Regions from separate parts of the Streptomyces sp. NPDC014870 genome, predicted to be linked through region 1. Evidence: riboswitches for the same ligand, from Rfam matches in the RefSeq annotation. Region 1 holds a riboswitch; each other region holds the start of a gene.

The links. A riboswitch is a leader RNA that binds a small molecule or an ion and turns the genes downstream of it on or off. The one in region 1 is predicted to bind cyclic di-AMP.
Region 2: another riboswitch for cyclic di-AMP. It lies ahead of ACF09C_RS34040 (transglycosylase family protein); the one in region 1 lies ahead of ACF09C_RS08600 (M23 family metallopeptidase).
Region 3: another riboswitch for cyclic di-AMP. It lies ahead of ACF09C_RS03895 (C40 family peptidase); the one in region 1 lies ahead of ACF09C_RS08600 (M23 family metallopeptidase).
Region 4: another riboswitch for cyclic di-AMP. It lies ahead of ACF09C_RS07150 (LysM peptidoglycan-binding domain-containing M23 family metallopeptidase); the one in region 1 lies ahead of ACF09C_RS08600 (M23 family metallopeptidase).

Annotation. Positions count from the first base shown of each region.
Region 1 is NZ_JBIBWQ010000003.1:21,390-27,026, forward strand. Features, by position in the region: gene ACF09C_RS08590 (PrsW family intramembrane metalloprotease) at 1-242, shown strand, start outside; gene ACF09C_RS08595 (aldo/keto reductase) at 259-1,230, opposite strand; gene ACF09C_RS08600 (M23 family metallopeptidase) at 1,374-2,462, opposite strand; cyclic di-AMP (ydaO/yuaA leader) riboswitch at 2,474-2,621, opposite strand; gene ACF09C_RS08605 (PP2C family protein-serine/threonine phosphatase) at 2,869-4,038, opposite strand; tRNA gene ACF09C_RS08610 (tRNA-Met) at 4,351-4,424, opposite strand; gene ACF09C_RS08615 (rhodanese-like domain-containing protein) at 4,488-4,967, opposite strand; gene sigJ (RNA polymerase sigma factor SigJ) at 5,259-5,637, shown strand, end outside.
Region 2 is NZ_JBIBWQ010000014.1:96,637-102,273, reverse strand. Features, by position in the region: gene ACF09C_RS34045 (transglycosylase family protein) at 1-698, shown strand, start outside; cyclic di-AMP (ydaO/yuaA leader) riboswitch at 958-1,133, shown strand; gene ACF09C_RS34040 (transglycosylase family protein) at 1,137-1,823, shown strand; gene eno (phosphopyruvate hydratase) at 2,173-3,459, shown strand; gene ACF09C_RS34030 (septum formation initiator family protein) at 3,563-4,027, shown strand; gene ACF09C_RS34025 (DUF501 domain-containing protein) at 4,129-4,668, shown strand; gene ACF09C_RS34020 (exopolyphosphatase) at 4,665-5,579, shown strand.
Region 3 is NZ_JBIBWQ010000001.1:927,873-933,509, reverse strand. Features, by position in the region: gene ACF09C_RS03915 (adenosylmethionine--8-amino-7-oxononanoate transaminase) at 1-370, opposite strand, end outside; gene bioB (biotin synthase BioB) at 363-1,673, opposite strand; gene ACF09C_RS03905 (8-amino-7-oxononanoate synthase) at 1,818-2,987, shown strand; gene ACF09C_RS03900 (ATP-binding protein) at 3,145-3,585, shown strand; gene ACF09C_RS03895 (C40 family peptidase) at 3,764-4,240, opposite strand; cyclic di-AMP (ydaO/yuaA leader) riboswitch at 4,244-4,442, opposite strand; gene ACF09C_RS03890 (hypothetical protein) at 4,758-5,063, opposite strand; gene ACF09C_RS03885 (ATP-dependent Clp protease proteolytic subunit) at 5,070-5,637, opposite strand, start outside.
Region 4 is NZ_JBIBWQ010000002.1:548,497-554,133, forward strand. Features, by position in the region: gene ACF09C_RS07130 (aspartate aminotransferase family protein) at 1-26, shown strand, start outside; gene ACF09C_RS07135 (helix-turn-helix domain-containing protein) at 113-754, shown strand; gene ACF09C_RS07140 (DUF6126 family protein) at 773-928, shown strand; gene ACF09C_RS07145 (tyrosine-protein phosphatase) at 945-1,757, opposite strand; cyclic di-AMP (ydaO/yuaA leader) riboswitch at 2,151-2,310, shown strand; gene ACF09C_RS07150 (LysM peptidoglycan-binding domain-containing M23 family metallopeptidase) at 2,315-3,289, shown strand; gene ACF09C_RS07155 (SGNH/GDSL hydrolase family protein) at 3,457-4,269, shown strand; gene ACF09C_RS07160 (STM4011 family radical SAM protein) at 4,256-5,158, opposite strand; gene ACF09C_RS07165 (STM4012 family radical SAM protein) at 5,168-5,637, opposite strand, start outside.

The DNA of each region.
Region 1 (5,637 bases):
CCGCCATCGCCGTCGGGGAGTACGAGGCGTTCGCGACCACCCTCGCCTTCCTGCGCCACCGCGCCCAGCGCGGCGCGCAGGACCCCGACTTCACGGCGCGCGAGCAGGAGCTCCTCCACCACCTGTGGCAGCGCAAGCCGGTCGCGTCACCCGCGCTCACGTACGCGGCGCGGGCGACGGGCCGGGCCTGGGCGCCGCCGCAGTACCTCGACTACGGCGGCTACAACCCGTACCAGAGCTAGTGACCGACCCAGCGGATCAGGAAGCGTCCGGCTCGGAGGCGTCCGGCTCGGAGGCGTCCGTCAGGAGGGTCAGCTCCGCCGGGGTCAGACGCAGATCGGCCACCGCGACGAGGGCCGGGAGCTGTTCGACCGTACGGGCCGAGGCGATCGGGGCGGCGACGGTCGGCCGGGAGGCGAGCCAGGCCAGGGCGACGGTGGCGACCTCCGCGTCGTGCGCCGCGGCGACGGTGTCGAGGGCGGCGAGGATCCGCCGGCCCCGCTCGGTCTCCGCGTGCGCGGAGGCGCCTTCGGCGCGGACGCTGTCGACGGTCTTCCCGGCGCGGTACTTGCCGGTGAGGAAGCCGGACGCGAGGGCGAAGTACGGGACGGCCGCGAGCCCGGCCCGCTCGGTGGTGGCCAGCAGCTCACCCTCGTAGGTGTCGCGCGACAGCAGGTTGTAGTGCGGCTGCAGGGCGACGTACCGGGCGAGGCCTTCGGCCTCGGCGAAGTCGAGGGACGCCTGGAGCCGATCGGGCGCGATGTTGGAGGCGGCGACCGCGCGCACCTTGCCGTCCCGCACCAGCTGGTCGAGCGCGGTGACGATCTCCTCGACGGGGACGGTCGGGTCGTCGAAGTGCGAGTAGTACAGGTCGATGTGGTCGGTCCCGAGCCGCCGCAGCGACTCCTCCACCGCGCCCTTGATCGTGGTCGCGGCGAGGCCCTTGTAGCGGGGGTGCGCGCCGACCTTGGTCGCGATGACCACCTCGGAGCGATTGCCGCGGGAGGCCAGCCACTTGCCGATGACCGTCTCGGACTCTCCGCCCTGATTGCCCTCGGCCCAGGCCGAGTACATGTCGGCGGTGTCCACGAAGTTGCCGCCCGCGGCGGTGTAGGCGTCGAGGACCGCGAAGGACTGCTCCTCGTCGGCGGACCAGCCGAAGACGTTGCCGCCCAGTGCGAGGGGGAAGACGTTGAGGTCTGAGGTGCCCAGCGGGCGAAGTGAGGTCATGGGACGGTACAACGACCGTCCCGGGACCGGGTATTCCGGCAGCCCTGACGTCGGGGGGGTGCCGCCAGGACTGCCGGAGTCGGGGGCTCAGGGGGCCCAGGGGGTCCCCAGGGCCTATCCGGCCCTGATCCGCCGGACAGGCCCTAGACCGAGAGACCCTTGCTGCCCAGCCAGGCCGCCGGGTCGATGCCCGCGCCGCCCGCGGTGTGGACCTCGAGGTGCAGGTGCGGTCCGGTCACGTTGCCGGTCGCGCCCACGCGCCCGATCGTGTCGCCGGTGCCCACGGTCTGGCCGACGCTCGCCGTCATCGAGGACAGGTGCGCGTACCAGACCTCCGTGCCGTCCTCGAGCTCCAGGACGATCCGGTAGCCGTACGAGCCGGACCAGCCGGCCGACTTGATGGTGCCACCGTGCACCGCCTTGACCGGAGTGCCGGTGGGCGCCGCGAAGTCGAGACCCGTGTGCTGGCCGGAGGACCACATGGAGCCGGACTGGCCGTAGGTGGAGGTGATCGTGTACGAGGACGTGGGCAGCGAGTAGCTCGCGGCGAGCTTCGCCAGGCGCTCCGCCTCGGCCTTCGCCGCCGCCTCCTCCTCGGCCTTCTTCTTGGCCGCGGCCGCTTCCTTCTCGGCCTGGTCCGCCTTGGCGGCGGCCTCGACGGCGGCCTTCTCGGCGGCCGCCTTCTCCGCCGCGGCCTTCTCGGCGGCGTCGGCGGAGGCCTGCTGCTGCTCGGCCTGCTGGAGGATGCGGGCGCGCAGCGCCTCGCCGGCGTCGGCGGCCGAGGCGGTCTGGGCGCCGCCGGCCTTCTCGACACCGTCGGCCGGCAGGGCCAGGGTGGCCGTGAGGGGCTGCGGGTTGGTCGTACCGGAGTCCGAACCGCCGTCGCCGTCGGAGATGAGCTCGCCGACACCGGGCAGCTCGGAGGCGTCCGGCAGGTTGAGGTCGGGCAGCGATATCGAGACCGGGGGCTTCTCCTTGGCGGTCGCCATGCCGCCCGCGCCGACGGCCGCGATGACACCGACACCGAGGACGGTGGAGGACCGGGCGAAGCCGGAGCGCTGCTTCACGACGCGGTGGCGGCCACCCGAACGGGACTGCTGACGCAGGGAGTCCTCGGTGGGGTTCCACTCCCCCCACGTCGCCGCGTCGTCGTCCGTCCCGGCGGCGCCGCGGGCGCCGAACGCGTGGAACCCGTCAGAAAGACCTTCGGGGGCAGGGGTGTTGGACGCCACGGAGGCGTGCTCCTTTCCTTCCTTCTCGCCTACCGGGTTAGCTGACGGGTTCGGAGCAGGAAGGTCTCCTACGGGCGGTTCCGCACAGGTGCGAAGGTGCCCGATTCACCCCAAGTGGTGGTTCCCCGGTTCCCTTTCAGGATTCGGCGCACGCGCGCGGTGCCGTCTCTTGCGACGACTGGGACGACCGCGCTGCGTTATCGAACGTTAATAGACACGGGGGGCCGATTCCAAGCTGTTCCCGTTGATCATTCCCGAGATTGAGCTGGTACAGCCCGATTTGAGCCCGCTTCAGTACGAACTCTTACCGCGCCACAACACATGACGGTTCGTCAATTGTTATCGGAGCGGAACCCCTCCACTACGCAAGGTCACGGCGGCCGTCAGGGCGGGGTGACGGCAGGGGTCACGGCACCACGGGCATCGTCCGGCGCCGTTCCGGCTGGCCCGCTCCCGGCCGGCTCACGGCGAGCAGCGCCATGTCGTCGGTGGAGCCCCCGCCCGTGTACCGACGCACGTCGTCGACCAGCGCGTCGAGCAGTTCCTCGGGGCCCGGGAAGATCCTCCCGGCGAGCCGCTCGGCCGGTTCGTAGAACGCCCCCGAGGCGTCGCGCGCCTCGGAGAGCCCGTCCGTGTAGAGGAGCAGCGTGGCGCCCGGCGGGTACGCGGCCTCGTCGGCCCGGTCCGGCCAGGCGGCCAGCTCTCCCATGCCGAGCGGCAGCGCGGGCTCGGTCGGCTCCAGATGCGCGAGGGCCCCGTCCGCGTGGAGGAGCAACGGCTCGGGGTGCCCCCGGTTGACGACACGTACCCGCCCTTCCCCGCGCGGGATCTCGGCGAGGACGGCGGTGGTGAACCCCTCGAAGGCGTCGAGCCCGTCGCGGCGGGTGCCCTCGCGGGCGAGCGCCCGCTCCAGGCGTTGGGCGACCCCCTCGAGCGAGGACTCCTGCTCGGCCGCCTCCCGGAAGGCGCCGATCACGACGGCGACCGCCTCCACCGCGTCGAGCCCCTTGCCGCGCACGTCCCCCACCACCAGCCGGACCCCGAACGGCGTGTCCTGGACGGCGAAGAGGTCGCCGCCGATGAACGCGTCCGCCTGCGCGGCCTCGTAGCGGGCCGCGACCTGGAGCCCGCCGATCCGCTCGGCGGGCGTCGGCAGCACGGCCTTCTGCGCGGTCTCGGCGATCACCCGCGCCGAGGCGAGCCGCTCGCCACTGCGCCGCACGACCCGGTTGATCAGCAGGGCGAGCGCGGAGACGGTGACGACGGTCAGCGTCTCGGTGAGGGCGGGGATGTCGTTGACGGTGTCGTTGTAGACGTGCAGCCCGATGCTGGCGAGGACGGCGGCGATGCCGGTGAGCAGCGTCGTGAGCATGGAGAAGAACGGCGCGGCGATGAGCGGCGCGGCGGCGAACATCGGGGAGGCCGTGTACGAGGCGGGGGTGGACAGGTCGAAGACGATCCCGCCGACGATCACCAGCGGCGGCAGGGCCCGGATGAAGCGGCGCGCCCGCTCCGCCCGCCGTCGCCGGACCCGGGGGGAGAGCCCGTTGGCCGACCCGTTCCCCCGCCCGTTCACCGACGGTCCGTTCCCCCGCCCGTTCACCGACGGTCCGTTCACCGACGGTCGCGCCGGTCCCTTCCCCCGCACGTGCCCCCGGTCAGGCCCTTGTTCCTGCCCCTGCCCCTGGCCCTGCCCCTGCCCCACCTGTGGTCTCCTGCCCGGTCCGTACACGGCACGGCGACGGACGGTACCGCGCCCTCCCCAGGGTGGCGGGAGCCGCGCCGCTCGGCGACCCCCGCTCGGCCATGTGGGGGACACGGGTTTCCACGTCGGGAACGACGAAGGCCCGGATCCATTGACTGGATCCGGGCCTTCGTTGCTACTGAGTAGCGGGGACAGGATTTGAACCTGCGACCTCTGGGTTATGAGCCCAGCGAGCTACCGAGCTGCTCCACCCCGCGTCGGTGAATACGACCTTACGGCATGGTGCGCCGATCCCCTAATCCGTTTTCCCGGCCGAGCTCTCAGCAGCCGCAGTCCTCGGCGTCGACCGGGGCGGTGAGCGGGTCCGCGTCCTTCTTCGCGGGGCCCTCCCACGTCTCGTAAGCGAAGCCCTCCCGGACCCAGTACTCGAAGCCGCCGAGCATCTCCTTCACCTGGAATCCCAGCTGGGCGAGGGCGAGCGCGGCGCGGGTGGCGCCGTTGCAGCCGGGGCCCCAGCAGTACGTGACCACAGGGACGGACTTGTCGAGCAGCTGCTCGGCCTGCTCGGCGATCAGCGCGGTCGGCAGGTGGATGGCGCCGGGGACGTGGCCCTGGTCCCAGGACGCGGTGGAGCGCGAGTCGAGGACCACGAAACCGAGGTCGCCGCCGGCGGCGACGGCGCTCGCGACATCGGAGACGTCGGCGTGGAAGGCGAGGCTGGCGGAGAAGTACGCGGCCGCGGCCTCGGGAGCGGCGGGCGGGATACGAAGTACGGCGTTGACCTGCGCGGTTGTCGTCATGCATGAAAATCTACGGTTGACGATCACGGCGCTGAAGTGGCAGATCCCGGCGGTGGGACCGCTCCGCCGGGAAAATCCGGGTGTTCGGCGGGGGACGGCAGGGGATCTCACGCTGCGGACGTCTCGGGGCCGCGGACGTGTCACGTCACGGGGTCGCCGTCCGTCATGGTCATAAGGCCACGTGGCGATTCCGGCGAGCCACGCGCCGGCGATACCAGTCACGAACGACGAGCCACGAGTTACGAGTTACGAGTTACGACCACGAGCTACGACGAGGGAGATGACGCACCGATGGACGACGACAAGGACCTCCTGGCCGCGCGCTTCGATGCCGACCGCACCCATCTCAAGGCGGTCGCCTACCGGATGCTCGGCTCGCTGAGCGAGGCCGAGGACGCCGTCCAGGAGGCGTGGTTCAAGCTCAGCCGCTCCGACATCGGTGACGTACGGAACCTGAGCGGCTGGCTCACCACCGTCGTCGGCCGGGTCTGCCTGGACATGCTGCGCTCGCGCGCCTCGCGCCGCGAGGACCCGCTGGAGTACTACGTCCCCGATCCGCTGGTGCGCGGCGCGGACGGTGGGCACAGCGACCCGGAGGAGGAGGCGCTGCTGACCGACTCGGTCGGCCTCGCGATGCTCGTGGTCCTGGACACGCTGGGCCCGGCCGAGC
Region 2 (5,637 bases), on a different contig from region 1:
TTGCCGCGGGCGACACCCAGTGGGCCACCTGTGCGCCGATCGCCGGCCTGACCAACGACGGCGCCAAGCCGGACGTCGACCCCGGACCGGGCGTCAAGCCGTCCGAGCCCACGGGCCCGCTCCCCGAGTCCAACCGCACCTCCGGCCTCCCGTCGGACTCCGCGCAGTCCGCGGCCCCCTCGGACAAGTCCTCCACCCCCTCCTCCGAGGCCTCCACGCCGTCCACGGCCACTCCCGAGACCTCCGCCACGCCCGAGACGTCCCCCACGGCGCCCGAGACCTCCGGTACCCCGTCCGCGCCGGGCAACGGCAAGCACCGGGGCGACGCGGCACCGGAAGAGACGGGCAATACGGACAAGGATCGCGAAAAGGGCCGCCACGCCCTGCCTTCTGACACGCAGACGACGGACGGTTCCGTCGAGAGCGGTGCGAAACTGGACAGTACGGACAACACGCCTGCAGAGGACATCACCGACGCTATCGGCGAATACACCGTCAAGCCCGGCGACAACCTCACCGAGATCGCCCAGCGGAACGAACTCCCCGGCGGCTGGGGCGCCCTGTACGACGCCAACCGCACGGTCGTGGGCGCCGACCCGGACCTCATCATCCCTGGCCAGAGCCTCGATCTGACGCCGGACAAGGCTGCGGACAAGGCCGCGGACAAGGCTGCCGGGGCGGACGCGCCGCAGGGGTAGTTCGGGGCTGAATGTCCGGTTCTGTGCAAGTGAGACATGGGTCTCTTCGTCTCAACTGGCGTGTCTCGTCCACGAACTCCCCTTCCGTCACCTCTCACCTGCGTAAACGCCCTTTGTCCCGAGGCAAGTAGGGGGGATTTGTCCCCCATGGACGTCTTTGAACTTCCCCCGGGTCTGTGTCTACGGTCGTGACCGCTCGCCACCGCGGGCCCCGTCGACCGAAACGCCGAATCCTGCCGTCGGCCGATGGGAACAGTCGTCGCGTCAAGCGCCGTAGGCAGGAGCGGGGGACCCAAGGTAAGTGCCGTCCCCGGCCGTTGAGACAGACGGCCGAAGGACCGGCTTGGGGTGAAGCCGCGCGCAAGGTCGCGCGGCCGGGCAACTCACATGGCCCGAACCCGACAGCTCACCTCGCAGGCGTCGGTGAGGAGAAGTCCCATGCTGTTTTCCGCCAAGGGCAAACACCGTCGTCCCTCCAAGGCCACCCGCGCCGTCGCCCTCGCCGGTGTCGCCGGTGTCGCCGTCGCCGCCCCCCTGATGGGCGCCGGCACCGCCTCGGCCGCCACCGTCTCCGAGTGGGACAAGGTCGCCCAGTGCGAGTCCGGCGGCAACTGGTCCATCAACACCGGCAACGGCTACTACGGCGGCCTGCAGTTCTCCAACTCCACGTGGGCCGCCTTCGGTGGCACCGCGTACGCCGCGAGCGCCGACCAGGCCTCGAAGTCGCAGCAGATCGCCATCGCCGAGAAGGTCCTCGCCGGCCAGGGCAAGGGTGCCTGGCCGAGCTGTGGTGTCGGCCTCTCGTCCGCCACCCCCGGTGTCGTCGCGGAGAGCGCGCCGCAGCCGGAGCGTCAGGCCGAGCAGCCGACGACCCGCAGCGAGCAGCGGACCGCCCCGAAGGCCCCGGCCAAGAAGGCCGAGTCCAAGAAGACCGTCACCACCCCGACCGGCAAGAAGGTCAAGAAGGGTGACGGCGAGTACAAGGTCGTCGCCGGTGACACCCTGAGCACGATCGCCGCCGCCCACGACGTCAAGGGCGGCTGGGCCAAGCTCTTCGAGCTCAACAAGGACGTCGTCGAGGACGCCGACCTGATCTACCCGGGCCAGCAGCTCCACCTGAAGTGAGCCCGGCGGCTCGCGTGAGTCCGGCGGCTCGCGCGCGCCCCACGACCCTCCCGCGGTGACCACCCCGGTCCGCAGCGTCCTTCCCCCGTGCGCTGCGGGCCGGGGTTCCGCGCTGTCCGGGGCCGGGTCGCGGACGGTCCTCGGTGCGGCCCCTGGTACGGACCCCGCCCGGTTACCGCCGAGTAGATTCGGGGCCCTTTGGCCCGAGATGCATGCCCTTGGGTCCTTTTTCGTCCCAGGGGGCGGGCGCCCGGCTGGCTGGAGCCCTGGAGCCGGTTAGGCTCTTGTCGCAAGGCCAAAGCGACCCTGCACCGCAAGCGTCACATCTAGCGTCACATCCCAGAAGGAGATGCTCGTGCCGTCCATCGACGTCGTCGTAGCCCGGGAAATCCTGGACTCCCGAGGCAACCCCACGGTCGAGGTCGAGGTCGGCCTCGACGACGGCAGCACCGGCCGTGCTGCCGTTCCGTCCGGTGCCTCCACCGGTGCGTTCGAGGCCATTGAGCTCCGTGACGGAGACAAGAACCGCTACCAGGGCAAGGGCGTCGAGAAGGCCGTCCTCGCCGTGATCGAGCAGATCGGCCCGGAGCTCGTCGGCTACGACGCCACCGAGCAGCGCCTGATCGACCAGGCCATGTTCGACCTGGACGCCACCGACAACAAGGCCTCCCTCGGCGCCAACGCCATCCTCGGCGTCTCCCTCGCCGTCGCGCACGCCGCGTCCGAGGCCTCGGACCTCCCGCTCTTCCGCTACCTCGGCGGCCCGAACGCGCACCTGCTGCCCGTTCCGATGATGAACATCCTGAACGGCGGCTCGCACGCCGACTCCAACGTGGACATCCAGGAGTTCATGATCGCGCCGATCGGCGCGGAGTCCTTCTCCGAGGCCCTGCGCTGGGGCACCGAGGTCTACCACACCCTCAAGTCCGTCCTGAAGACCAAGGGCCTGTCCACCGGCCTCGGCGACGAGGGCGGCTTCGCCCCGAACCTGGACTCCAACCGCGAGGCGCTCGACCTCATCCTGGAGGCCATCAAGCAGGCCGGCTACGTCCCGGGCAAGGACATCGCGCTGGCGCTCGACGTCGCCGCGTCCGAGTTCTACAAGGACGGCTCGTACGCGTTCGAGGGCAAGTCCCGCTCGGCCGCCGAGATGACCGAGTACTACGAGGAGCTCGTCTCCGCGTACCCGCTCGTCTCCATCGAGGACCCGCTGTTCGAGGACGACTGGGCCGGCTGGAAGGTCCTCACGGACAAGCTGGGCACCAAGGTCCAGATCGTCGGCGACGACCTGTTCGTCACCAACCCGGAGCGCCTGGCCCGCGGCATCGAGGACGGCGCCGCCAACGCGCTGCTCGTCAAGGTCAACCAGATCGGTTCGCTGACCGAGACCCTCGACGCCGTCGAGCTGGCCCAGCGCAACGGCTTCAAGTGCATGATGTCGCACCGCTCCGGCGAGACCGAGGACGTCACCATCGCCGACCTCGCCGTCGCCACCAACTGCGGTCAGATCAAGACCGGCGCCCCGGCCCGCTCCGAGCGCGTCGCCAAGTACAACCAGCTCCTGCGCATCGAGGAGATCCTCGACGACGCGGCGGTCTACGCCGGCCGCAGCGCGTTCCCGCGCTTCAAGGGCTGATCCGTAGCCCCTGAGCACCCCGAGTCACCCTCGGTTACGTACGTCCCCGCACCCGGTCCCGTACCGTGTGCGGGGACGTCCGTTCTGAAGGGGAGGCGCGTACATGGCCCGGGACCGGTTCTCGACCGCGACCAGGATCCGGCTGCTCGGCGAGCAGACCGCAGCCCGCGTGTACCGCTCCCAGACCCGCCGCCAGGCCCGCCGCTCCCGGCTCACCGGCCGCGCGGCCTTCCTCGCCCTGGTCGTCTGCTCGCTCGTCGTCGCCCTCGCGTACCCGATGCGGCAGTACGTCTCCCAGCGCGGCGAGATCGCCGAGCAGGAGCGCCGGGCCGCCGAGGCCGCCGCGCGCGTGGAGGAGCTGCGGGACGAGAAGGCCCGGCTCCAGGACCCCGCGTACGTGCGCAGGCTCGCCCGTGAGCACCTGCACTACGTGATGCCCGGCGAGACCGGCTTCACCGTGAACGACCCCGAGGCCGAGCGCGACCGCCGCGCCGAGCAGGGCGAGGCCGACCGGCCTTGGTACTCCGACCTCTGGGACGGCGTCGACCGCGCCGACGCGGGCCGCTGACCCGGCGACGCGCGATGATGGACCACTGACCGCCCGACCGCACTCGCCCCGACGCACCGCCCGACGCAACCGCACCCGACGACGAGAAGACAAGACGCAGCATGGAAACGCCCCCTCCGCAGACCGCCCGCACCGAGCCGACCGAGGCGGACGTCGCCGCGTTCGAGGCCCAGCTCGGTCGCCCGCCCCGGGGGCTGCGCGCCATCGCGCACCGCTGCCCCTGCGGCAACCCGGACGTCGTCGAGACCGCGCCGCGGCTCCCGGACGGCACCCCGTTCCCCACCACGTACTACCTGACCTGCCCCCGGGCCGCCTCCGCGATCGGCACCCTGGAGGCCAACGGGGTCATGAAGGAGATGCAGGCCCGGCTCGCCACCGACCCGGAGCTGGCCGCCGCCTACCGGGCCGCGCACGAGGACTACATCGCCCGCCGTGACGCCATCGAGGTCCTGGAGGGCTTCCCGAGCGCCGGCGGCATGCCGGACCGGGTCAAGTGCCTGCACGTCCTCGTCGGCCACTCGCTGGTGGCGGGCCCCGGCGTGAACCCGTTCGGCGACGAGGCGCTCGCGATGCTGCCGGAGTGGTGGGCCAAGGGCCCCTGCGTCACTCCCTGCGCCGACAAGGAAGAGGACGCGACGTGACCCGGGTCGCGGGCATCGACTGCGGTACGAACTCCATCCGGCTGCTCGTCGCCGATCTCGACCCCGAGACCGGCGAGCTGGTCGAGCTGGACCGGCGGATGAAGGTCGTCCGCCTCGGCCAGGGCGTCGACCGGACCGGCCGGCTCGCCCCCGAAGCCCTTGAGCGGACCTTCGCCGCCTGCCGCGAGTACGCCGCCGTCATCAAGGAACTGGGCGCCGAGAAGCTGCGGTTCGTGGCCACCTCGGCCTCCCGGGACGCCGAGAACCGCGCGGAGTTCGTGAGCGGCGTCCTGGACATCCTGGGCGTCGAGCCCGAGGTGATCACGGGCGACCAGGAGGCCGAGCTCTCCTTCACCGGCGCCACCGGCGAACTGCACGGCACGGAGAAGTACCTCGTCGTCGACATCGGCGGCGGCTCCACCGAGTTCGTCGTCGGCAACAGCCACGTCGAGGCCGCCCGCTCCGTCGACATCGGCTGCGTCCGGCTCACCGAGCGCCATGTGCGCAGCGACCCGCCGGCCGCCGACGAGGTCGCCGCGATCCGCGCCGACATCCGGGCCGCCCTGGACCTCGCCGAGGAGACCGTGCCGATCCGCGAGGCCGGGACCCTGGTCGGGCTCGCGGGCTCGGTCACCACGGTGGCCGCCATCGCGCTCGGGCTGCCGGAGTACGAGTCGGAGAAGATCCACCACTCCCGCGTCCCGTACGAGAAGGTCGCCGAGATCGTCGAGCGGCTGCTCGCGTCCACCCACGACGAGCGCGCGGCGATCCCCGTGATGCACCCCGGGCGGGTCGACGTGATCATCGCCGGGGCGCTCGTCCTGCTGGAGATCATGGAGCGGACCGGGGCCCGCGAGGTCGTCGTCAGCGAGCACGACATCCTCGACGGAATCGCACTCTCGGTGGCATAACGGGCACGCCGCGCGGCCACCGGCGACACCGCGTCGGGAAAGTTCGTGAAGTTCTTCA
Region 3 (5,637 bases), on a different contig from region 1:
CGACCTCGACGGAGACCGAACCGGAGTCGCTGAGGAAGACGTGCCGCAGCGGCTCGGGGGTGATCTCCACCAGACGCGTCGCGAGCCGGACCGCCGGCTCGTGGGTGAGTCCGCCGAACATGACGTGGCTCATCCGGTCCAGCTGACCGCGTGCGGCCTCGTTGAGCACGGGGTGGTTGTAGCCGTGGATCGCGGACCACCACGAGGACATGCCGTCGATCAACTCGGCCTGTCCGTAAGCCGGTTCGGCGAGACGGAGGCGCACCCCGGACGCGGACGCGACGACCAGCGGATCCACGCGTCCCGGCATGGGGCCGTACGGATGCCAGACGTGCGCCCGGTCAAGGGCGACGAGCTCGTCGTTACGCATTCGGCGCGAGGTCCGTTCCGGCGCCGCGACGGCGCACGGCCACCAGGTCGGTCCGGGCGTTGGACGCGTCGGCGGCGACCTGCGTCGGCACCTCGGCGTCGGACTGAGCGACCGGCTCCGGGGCGGCCGCCGCCGCGTGGCCGCCGCACGGCCCGCAGCCGCCGCCGCCCGCGTGCGAGCCGCAGCCGCCCGCGCCGGCCTCCGCGCCCGCCTCGGCGTGCGAGCCGCAACCCGCCGACGCCGCCGAGCCACAGCCACCGGCCGCACCGGCCGCGGCGCCCGCCGCCGCGAGCGCGTCCGCACGGTGCGCGGGCAGCGTGGTCGTGCCCGCGCCCTCCACCTCGAAGCCCGCGTCCGCGATCATGTCCAGGTCCGCCTTGCCGGCCTGGCCCTCGCTCGTCAGATAGTCGCCGAGGAAGATCGAGTTCGCGATGTTCAGCGCGAGCGGCTGCATCGAGCGCAGGTGCACCTCGCGCCCGCCCGCGATCCGGACCTCGACGTCCGGGCAGACGAACCGGACCATCGCCAGGATCCGCAGGCAGCGCTGCGGGGTGAGGTTCCACTCCTTCGCCAGCGGAGTGCCCTCGAAGGGGATCAGGAAGTTGACCGGCACCGAGTCCGAGTCCAGCTCGCGGAGCGCGTAGACGACGTCGACCAGGTCCTCGTCGCTCTCGCCCATGCCCGCGATCAGCCCCGAGCAGGCCGAAAGACCGGCGGCGTGCGCCTTCTGCACGGTGTCCACCCGGTCCGCGTAGGTGTGGGTGGTCGTGATCTCCCCGTACGTCCCCTCGGACGTGTTCAGGTTGTGGTTGTAGGCGTCGGCGCCCGCCTCGCGCAGCCGCTCGGCCTGACCGTCCGAGAGCAGCCCCAGGCAGGCACAGACCTCGACGCCCTCGTTCTGCTCCTTGATGGCTTCGATCGTCTTCCCGACCCGCTCCACGTCCCGGTCCGTCGGCCCGCGGCCGCTCGCCACCAGGCAGACCCGCTTGGCCCCGCCCGCGACACCGGCGGCCGCCGCCTGGGAGGCCTCGTCCGGCTTCAGCCAGCTGTACTTCAGGATCCCGGCCGTCGAGCCGAGCCGCTGCGAACAGTACGAGCAGTCCTCGGGGCACAGCCCCGACTTCAGATTGACGAGGTAGTTCAGCTTCACGCGACGCCCGAACCACTGGCGGCGCACCTTGCCCGCCGCGGCCACCACATCGAGCAGTTCGTCGTCGGAGGTCGCCAGCACGGCGAGCGCTTCTTCACGGCTCGGCAGCTCGCGCCGCAGCCCCTTGTCCACCAGCGTGTTCAGCAGGTCCATAAGGGCTGATCCTTGCTTACGGCACACCCCGCGGCCAAGGAGGATCTGAACAAACGCGCCAGTTTGACGTGTGTGGATGACCACACCCTGTCCCTGGCCCCGGACGGTTAGGGTCTGTGCGCTGCCTACAAAAGGATCTGGCCCATGCACCGGGACGAGGACACCCGCCGGACCCCGTTCGACTGGACCGACGCGGAGGCGCGCCGCCGTGCGGAGGCGGGACTCGTCCGCACGCTGCGGCCCCGGTCCGCCGAGGCGGAGCCGCTCGATCTGGCGAGCAACGACTACCTCGGACTGACCCGCCGGCCGGAGGTGACCGAGGCCGCCGCCGAGGCCGCCCGGCGCTGGGGCGCGGGGTCCACCGGCTCGCGGCTGGTCACCGGTACCACACGGCTGCACGCCCGGCTCGAAAGCGAACTCGCCGCGTTCTGCGGCTTCGAGGCGGCCCTCGTCTTCTCCTCCGGCTACACCGCCAACCTCGCCGCGCTCACCGCGCTGAGCGGGCGTGACGCGCTGATCGTCTCCGACGCGGGCAACCACGCCTCGATCGTGGACGGCTGCCGGCTCTCGCGCGCCGAGACGGCCGTGGTCCCGCACGCCGAGCCCGAGGCGGTACGCAAGACCCTCCAGGCCCACCCGGACCGCCGGGCGCTCGTGGTCTCCGACTCCGTGTTCTCGGTCGACGGCGACCGGGCCCCGCTGCCCGAGCTGGCCGAGGTCTGCCGGGCGCACGGCGCCGGGCTCGTCGTGGACGACGCCCACGGCCTCGGCGTGCTCGGCGACGGCGGCCGGGGCGCCCTGCACGCGGCCGGCCTCGCGGGCGACCCCGACGTGGTCGCCACCCTCACCCTCTCCAAGTCCCTGGGCAGCCAGGGCGGAGCGGTGCTCGGGCCGGCCCGGGTGATCGAGCACCTGGTCAACGCGGCCCGGACGTTCATCTTCGACACCGGGCTCGCCCCGGCCGCCGTCGGCGCCGCCCTGAGCAGCCTGCGGGTGATCCGGGACGAACCCGGTCTCGCCGAGCGGGCAAGGACCGTCGCCGCCACGCTGCACCGGCTGCTCACCGAGGCCGGTCTGACCGCCGTGCGCCCGGACGCTGCCGTGGTCTCCGTCCGCGCGCCCTCGCCGGAAGCGGCGCTGCGGTGGGCCGCCGACTGCCGCGAGCAGGGGCTCGCCGTCGGCTGCTTCCGGCCGCCGTCCGTCCCGGACGGCATCTCGCGGCTGCGGCTCACGGCCCGCGCGGATCTGACGGACGCCCAGATCGAGCAGGCCGTCACCACGATCCTGCGGACCGCACCGGCGGCCTCCCACTGACGGGACCCAAATACGGTCTCTCGTCGCAGAGTTCACCGCTTCGAGCGACAAATATGCACATATCTTGGTGGATCGCCGGGCGGGGCGGGGCGATCGGTGGCAGTCTGGCGCGCAGTGCAAACCGGGCCGGGCCCGGTGGGAAAGGGACAGCGTCGCCATGGCAGACCACCAGGAAGCAACCGTCACCCTGCCGAGCGATCCCGCCTCGGTGTCCGCCGCCCGGAGATATGTCGCCGACGTCCTGAGCGGATGGGGGCTCGCGGGCGCCGGCGACACCGCCGACACGGTCCGGCTGATCGTCTCGGAGCTGGCAACCAACGCCGTCCAGCACACCTTCGGCCAGTCGCCCACCTTCACGGTCGACGTCCGCCTGGAGCGCGAGGAGCAGCTCCACATCGGCGTCACCGACAGCCACCCCCGCTGGCCGAAGCGGCTCCCGGCGGCGGTGCAGCAGGACAACGGACGCGGGATGGTCATCATCCGCATCCTGACGGCGGAGGCGGGGGGCAGGCTCTCCGTCACCCCGACCGACGAGGGCGGCAAGACGGTCTGGATCAAGCTCCCCTGGACCGTCTCGCCGGCGACGTCCCCGATCTGAGGAGCGACGGGTGCGGCGGCGCCACCGCACCCGTCGTCGCGTCAGGCCGGTCCGGTCGTCACCGGACCCGGCCGTATCGCGTCAGGCTGGTCCGGTCGTCACCGGACCCTGCCGTATCGCGTCAGGCTGGTCCGGTCGTCACCGGACCCTGCCGTATCGCGTCAGGCTGGTCCGGTCGTCACCGGACCCGGCCGTAATACACCTTGGACGTCCAGATCTTGTCGAGCTTCACCCAGGAACCCTTCTTGGGCGAGTGCCAGATCTTTCCGCTACCCGCGTAGATCCCCACGTGGTAGACCCTTCCACCCGAGTGGAAGAAGACCAGGTCCCCCTTCTGCCTGCTGGACGCGGAGATGTGCCGGGTCTTGTTGTACTGCTGCTGCGCGGTACGGGGCAGCGACTTGCCCGCCTTCTTGTACGAGTAGAGCGTGAGCCCCGAGCAGTCGAACCGGGTCGGTCCCGACGCTCCGTACTTGTAGGGCGATCCCTTCTTGGAGGCCGCGATGTTCAGCGCCTTGCCGGCGTACGACGTCGCGGCCTGGGCCTCCGGTGCGGCACCTGGTGCCAGCATCGTGCCGCCGAGGGCGGCGAGGGTGAGAGCCGAGACGGCTCCGGCCCGGGACAGCAGGGACGGGACATGAATCTGCGCAGTCATGCGCAACCCTTCGTCAGCCGCCTGTGAAGGATGACCTGTCGGGTTCGGGCTGGCGAAGTCGCCCGGCCGCGGTCGCGGCTTCACCCCGAGGAACGGCCCGTTCGTGCCGGCCGTCCCGTACTGCTCGGGTCCTCCACTCCTGCCGATCCACTCCTGTCGACCAGACATCCGGGACAGCGGCAGGACTCGGCGTCCGCCCGGACCGCCCCGCCGCGGTGGCGGGGGCTTGTCGTCGTGAGGGATCTTGACCCACAACCTGGGCGAAATCCGAGCCGAAACGGCGTTATGTGAGGCTCCTCACGACTGATCCATTCGGGTGGACAGGCATGTTTCGTGATCGTCGGAGGTTTGGCGGACGAGTCCCGGACCAGGGGTGGAAGGCCCGAATTCCGCCAGATGCGTACACCTGTTGCGCAACTCACCCCGCGCATATGTCGATTCGTCGACTACGCCGAACGGGGGAGCGATTCTGCGGCCGCGCTGCTCCGACCGGCCCTCGACACGACACGGGGGAATGTCAACTCGCGGGTGTCCCCGGAACGGTGACGCGCCCGGACCGGCGCTCCCCGTCCAACACCCGCAGGGCACGCGCCAATGTCTCCGCGTGCACCTCGCTCTCGCCGCGCGTATGCATCGCCGTCAGTGCGTCCCGCAGGGCGTTGGCCCGCCCCACCAGCGCCTGAGCCGCCCGCAGCGCTCCATAGGTATGCGACGCCCTGGATGGATTGATACGGCCCAGCAGATCGACGACTTCGAGATAGGCGTCGATGAACTCGCCCTCGGCGCGCGTCAGGGCGGGCAGCGGCGGCAGTTCGGGAACCATCCCGGCTCACCTCCCGGCGGCGCCGCCGGACGCCCCGCGGTTCTGGACGACATGGTCCACCAGGCCGTACGCGGTCGCGGCGGTGGCGTCGAGGACCGTGGTCCGGTCGATGTCGGCGTCGATCCGCTCCCGGCTCCGGCCGGTGTGCGTGACCAGCATCCCGGCCAGCATGGCGCGCTGCCGGAGCAATTCCCGTGCCTGGATGTCGAGATCGCTCGGCTGCCCCTGCAACGGCTCGTCCATCGAGGGCTGCTGGAGCACGACCCGAGCTCCGGGCAGCGCGAGCCGCTTGCCGGGCGCGCCGGCCGCGAGCAGCACGGCCGCGGTCGAGACGGCCTGCCCGAGGCAGGTGGTCTCCACCTCGCAGGTGACGACCTGCATCGTGTCGTAGATCGCGGACATGGCGCTCATCGAGCCGCCGGGGGAGTTGATGTAGAGCGCGATGTCCCGGTCCGGATCGGCGTACTCCAGGTGCAGGAGCTGTGCGATGACGTCGTTGGCCGAGGTCCCGTCGATGGGGGTGCCCAGGAAGACGATGCGGTTCTCGAGCAGCTTGGAGTACGGGTCGAGGGTC
Region 4 (5,637 bases), on a different contig from region 1:
TCAAGCAGGCGGTCGCGCAGCGCTGACGCGAGGGTGGCGCGTTCACACCGGCACTCTTTGCCTCTGGGGCAAGAAGTTTGCCTCAGAGGAAAATTCCTGGCGGAATGGAGGCATGGACCACCTCCCCGGGGAGCGTTCCCCGGACCCTGCCGCAGGCGACGCGACCGCCGTCCTGCCGGACGTCGCCCCGCAGCTGCGGGGCCTGCGCCGGCGCCGCGGGCTGACCCTCGAGGCAGCCGCTCAGCGCGCCGGACTCTCCCCGGCCCATCTCTCCCGGCTCGAGACGGGCCACCGCCAGCCCTCGCTGCCGATGCTGCTGGCCCTGGCCCGTATCTACGGTACGACGGTCTCCGCCCTCCTGGGCGAGGTTCCGGCCGAGCGTGATCCGATCGTCCGGGCCGGCCGGTCCGAACCCGTCGAGGCGGACGGTTGGATCTACCGCCAGGCCGGGGGGCCGGGCCGCGCGCTGCAGGCGCTCCGCGTCCACGTGCCGTACGCCACCCGGGCCGACATCGTGCGGGTCCATCCGGGGGAGGAGTGGCTGCACGTCCTCGACGGCCGGGTGCGCCTCGCGCTCGGCGATGCCGTCCATGTCCTGGAGCCCGGGGACAGCGCGCACTTCGACTCGCTCACGCCGCACCGGATCGGCGCCGCCGGACGGGGCGGGGCCGAGCTGCTCTTCGTCCACACGCTGATGCAGAGCCCCGTCGCCGAGCTGTGCCTCGGCGACGGCGGCGCACCTCATCTGCGCTGACCTTCAGAAAGGACCGATATGTCCAAGAAGCCCGCACCGGTCACCGGCGAGGAGCGCGAGGCCGGCAAGTTCCCCAAGGGCCTGGTCCTCCGGCTCTTCGCCTACCTCGTGGCCGGGCACCTCTTCGCCGGCTTCCTCTATCTGCTCTTCGCCCTCGGCGCGCAGAACCAATGACGCGCCGGGACGGCGGTCACCCCTCGACGACGAGTCGCTCGCGCAGCTTCGCCCGGGTCTCCGGGCTGAGCTTCAGGCCGTCGGTGAAGTAGTTCTCCGCCGTCCCCCAGGTCTGCTCCATCGTCTCGAAGGCGGCCCGCAGGTACTCCACCCGCGCGTCGAACAGCGGGCTGATCAGCTCCATCACCTCGGGCGCCATCGCGTCCGAGGCGTCGGAGGTGCGGCGCACCTTGTAGCGGCGGTGCGGGTCGTTCGACTTCACGTAGTCGGCCTCGATCGCCTCGCGCTCGACGCCCACCGCGAGCAGGGAGATCGCGACGGAGAGGCCGGCCCGGTCCTTTCCGGCCGCGCAGTGCATCAGCGCCGGGACGCTGTCCTCGGCGAGCGCGTGCAGGATGCGGCTGTGCTCCGCCGTCCGCTCGACGATCATCTGCCGGTACGAATCGGACATTCGGGTCGCGGCCTTGCCGTCGCCGAGGATGGCGCGAAGCTGCTCCAGCTCGCCGGAGCGGACGAGCTTCCAGAACTCCTTGCCGTCGGCCGGGTCGTTGAGCGGTATGTTCACGTTCCGTACACCGGGCAGTTCGACGTCCGGACCCTCGATCTTGACATCGGCCTGATTGCGGAAATCGAAGATCGTGTGCAGCCCGAGGGTGGCGAGGAAGGTCGCGTCCTCCTCGGTGGCGTGGGCCAGGTGGCCGCTGCGGAAGAGGCGTCCGAACCGCACCGAACCGCCGTCCACGGTCGGCAGTCCGCCCACGTCCCGGAAGTTGCGGACCCCGGTGAGCTCGGGTTCGGTCGACGGGACCTGGGGCAGCTGCTGCGTCACGAGTGCTCCTGAAGGTAGACGGATCGCGATCGGTTCCTGATCGATTCCTGGGGCAATCATCCCGGGTGTCGGGGTCGGCGCGCACCCCTGGGTGGGGGATTGGGTGTTCTGTCCGAATTGAGCCCTTCGATATAACGCGCCCTGGTTGCAGGGGAGATGGGTTTCGGGGCGTGAGCAGCGTCTCAAAGGTGACGGACCGTGCCTGATCGTCCCCGCTAATTCCCGTACCGGAAAAGGAAATCGATCCCCCGTCATCCACGCAGGGTGACCGGAATTCGGTGCGGATATCACGCCGCGGATTGCGAACGGAAACCAGCGGCTTGTTCGGCTCGACCCCGCTCGTCTAGCGTCACGCTCAATCCGGACGGACCGCCGAATCCTGCCACCGCCCGGAATCAATCCGCACCCATCCACGTACGGCAGGAGCGGGGGACCCAGGTAAGTACGCCGCACCGGTCGAACCGGTCGGCTCGGGGTGAAGTCGCGTGAGAGCGCGGCCGGACATCTCCAGTCCGAACCCGACAGCTCACCTCGTAGGCGACGGAGAGGAATTCGCCATGCCCGCGAAGGGTAAGCATCGCCGTCCCAAGGCCAACCCGATCACGCGCGGATTCGTCGCCGCCGGCACCGGTGGCGCCGTCGTCGCCCTCCCGCTGCTCGGCGCGACCGGCGCCCACGCCGCCGAGAAGGCCGCGCCGGCCCTGACGCCCGCGCAGGCCGTCACCGCCGTCGCCGCCACCCCCGCGAAGGCCCCGGCCGCCCCGGCGACCGCCCCCGCGGCGAAGCCGAAGACGTACTCCGTCGTTCCGGGCGACTACCTGTCGAAGATCGCCGCCGAGCACGACCTCAAGGGTGGCTGGCAGAAGCTCTACGCCGACAACCGCCAGGTCGTCGGCGAGAACCCCTCGCTGATCCTCCCCGGCATGAAGCTCACCCTCGGCGCCAAGTCCACGGCCGCCCCGAAGGCCGCGGCCCCCAAGGCCGCCCCGAAGGCCGCGCCCAAGGCCGAGAAGAAGTCCTCGTCCTCCGACACGAGCGAGTCGCGTGCCTCCCGCTCCTCCGAGCGCACCACAGCCGCCACCACCCAGGGCTCCGCCCCCGCGCAGTCCGCCCCGGCGCAGTCCTCCTCCGGCTGGGTCGCCCCGGTCGGCGGCGGCGTCTCCACCCCGTACCGGGCCTCCGGTTCGATGTGGTCCTCCGGCTACCACACCGGTGTCGACTTCATCGCCTCCTCCGGCACCTCGGTCAAGGCCGTCGGCGCGGGCACCGTCCACTCGGCCGGCTGGAGCGGCGCGTACGGCAACGAGGTAGTCATCCAGCACGCCGACGGCACGTACTCCCAGTACGCCCACCTCTCCTCGCTCTCCGTCTCGGCCGGCCAGACCGTCACGGGCGGCCAGCAGATCGGCCTCTCCGGCTCGACCGGCAACTCCAGCGGCCCGCACCTGCACTTCGAGATCCGCACCGGCCCGAGCTACGGCTCGGACATCGACCCGCTGGCATACCTGCGCCAGCACGGCGTCGGCATCTGACGCTCCGCGTCGCACGCTCCACCCCGCAGGGGCCCGGCACTTCGGTGCGCCGGGCCCCTCCGGCGTATTCCGGCTTGGCGGAATCTTGACCGGTGGCGTATCTCACCCGGCGTCAACCCCTCCTTACGGTCGCGTAGGTCACACCCATAAGGGAAAGATGAACTCCCGTGGCAGACGATTCGAGATCAAGAGACAAGAACGCATTCGGGTCGTACGCGGCGATCGGGGACAGCTTCACCGAGGGCGTCGGAGATCCCGGGCCGGACGGGAAGTACGTCGGATGGGCGGACCGCTTCGCGGTTCTCCTCGCCGACCAATTGCCGGAGCACGACGCGTTCCGTTACGCCAATCTGGCCGTCCGGGGCCGGCTCCTCGACCAGATCGTGGCGGAACAGGTCCCGAGGGCCAGGGAACTCGCCCCCGACCTGGTGAGTTTCTGCGCGGGCGGCAACGACATCATCCGCCCCGGCACCGACCCGGACGACGTCGCCGAGCGCTTCGAGCGCGCCGTCGCCGACCTGACGTCGGCCGTCGGCACGGTGATGGTGACGACCGGCTTCGACACCCGCGACGTACCCGTCCTGCGGCACCTGCGCGGCAAGATCGCCACGTACACCGCCCACGTCCGGGCCATCGCCGACCGCTACGACTGCCCGGTCCTCGACCTGTGGTCGCTCAAGTCCGTCCAGGACAGGCGGGCCTGGGACGACGACCGGCTGCACCTCTCGCCCGAGGGCCACACCCGGGTCGCGCTGCGCGCCGCCCAGGTCCTCGGCATGGACGTGCCGGCCGACCCTGACCAGGCCTGGCCGCCGCTGCCGCCGAGGGGGACCCTGGAGGTCCGCCGCGACGACATCCACTGGGCCAAGGAGTACCTCGTCCCGTGGATCGGGCGCCGCCTGCGCGGCGAGAGCTCGGGCGACGACGTCGCGGCCAAGCGCCCCGACCTCATGCCGGTCGGCGACCTCATGCCCCTCTGACGACTCCGCCGGGCGCGGCCGCGCCGTCGGGTCCGACCACCCCGACCGGCGCGGCCGGGATCCGCTCCAGGACCCCGCCCGCGAACACGTCGTACAGCGGCAGCGTCTCCAGGTGGACGTAGCCGATGTGGCAGTCGCACACGGCGAGCGGGCAGGCGCGCGGGCGCAGGGCGGCACGGAACGAGCCGTCGTACAGATTGCCCAGCTCGGCCTTGACGAAATGGCACCGGCGCACCGTCCCGTCGCCGTCCACGGAGATCACCGACTCCCCGGTCCTGCAGGGCAGCTCGGCCGAGCGGTGCGGACGGCGGCTGTACGGGAAGAGGGGGTCGAGCGCCGTCCAGCGCTCGGCCTCCTCGTCGGTGTACGTGTGGCCCTCCGCCGCGTTCACCCACAGATAGACCTCGCCCGGCAGGTCCGCGCGCAGCCGCACCGCGTGCTCCCGGTGCTCGGCCAGGCCGACGACCCCGACACTGAACCGCGTCCCCCGCGCCGCCAGCTCGTGGCACTTCGCGAGGAAACGGTCGTACGGTGTCTGGCCGGGATGGTACGTGCACCAGAGCGCGAGGGTCCCGGCGTCGGCCTCGGCCAGCCAGTCCGTGCGGCAGCTCAGATTGGTCTGGATCGCCACCCGCTCGATGTGCGGCAGGTGCGACAGCTCGGCGAGGGTCCGCCGGTACCACGACCGGACCAGCCCCTCGCCCCACGGCGTGAACAGGATCCGCAGCCGGTCACCGGTCTGCGCCGCCGCCCACGCGGAGAAGCGCTCGAGGGCGGCCCGGTCGGCCCGCAGCTGCTCACGGCTGTCACGCCGCTTGGCGAACGGGCAGTAGGGACAGTCGTAGTCACAGGAGGCGAGCGGCCCCCGGTACAGGATCGTCAGGTCCACGACCGGTCCCTACTTCGGCTCGTAGGCGGCCATCGCCGCCCGTACGGCCGGGGAGAAGAGCGCCGGGCCCAGCGCGTCCGAGTGCGCGAGCCCCTCGGTGGAGAGCCGAAGGAGTCCGGCGGGCGCCGCCGGGTCCAGCCAGCCCAGCGCCTCGAACCGGCCCAGCTCCTCGAGGAAGTCCGCGAAGGGCGAGGCGCCGAACCGCTCCTCGTACTCGGCGGTGGCCATGCCTCGGGCCTGCAGGAGCGACTGCAGCAGATGGCGTCGGCGCGCCTCGTCCGCGTCGACCCGGCGGCCCACCCGGGCCCGGCCGAAGTCCTCCGTCGCCGTGTAGTCGTCGATGATCGCCCGGATCTCCCGCATCTCGACGGCGTAGTCGAACGAGTAGTGCAGCGCCGAGGTGTACGAGCGGGCCCCGCAGCCGAGACCGATCATGCCGTCGGTCTGGCAGGCGTAGTCGTCCGCGCCCTGCGGCGGGG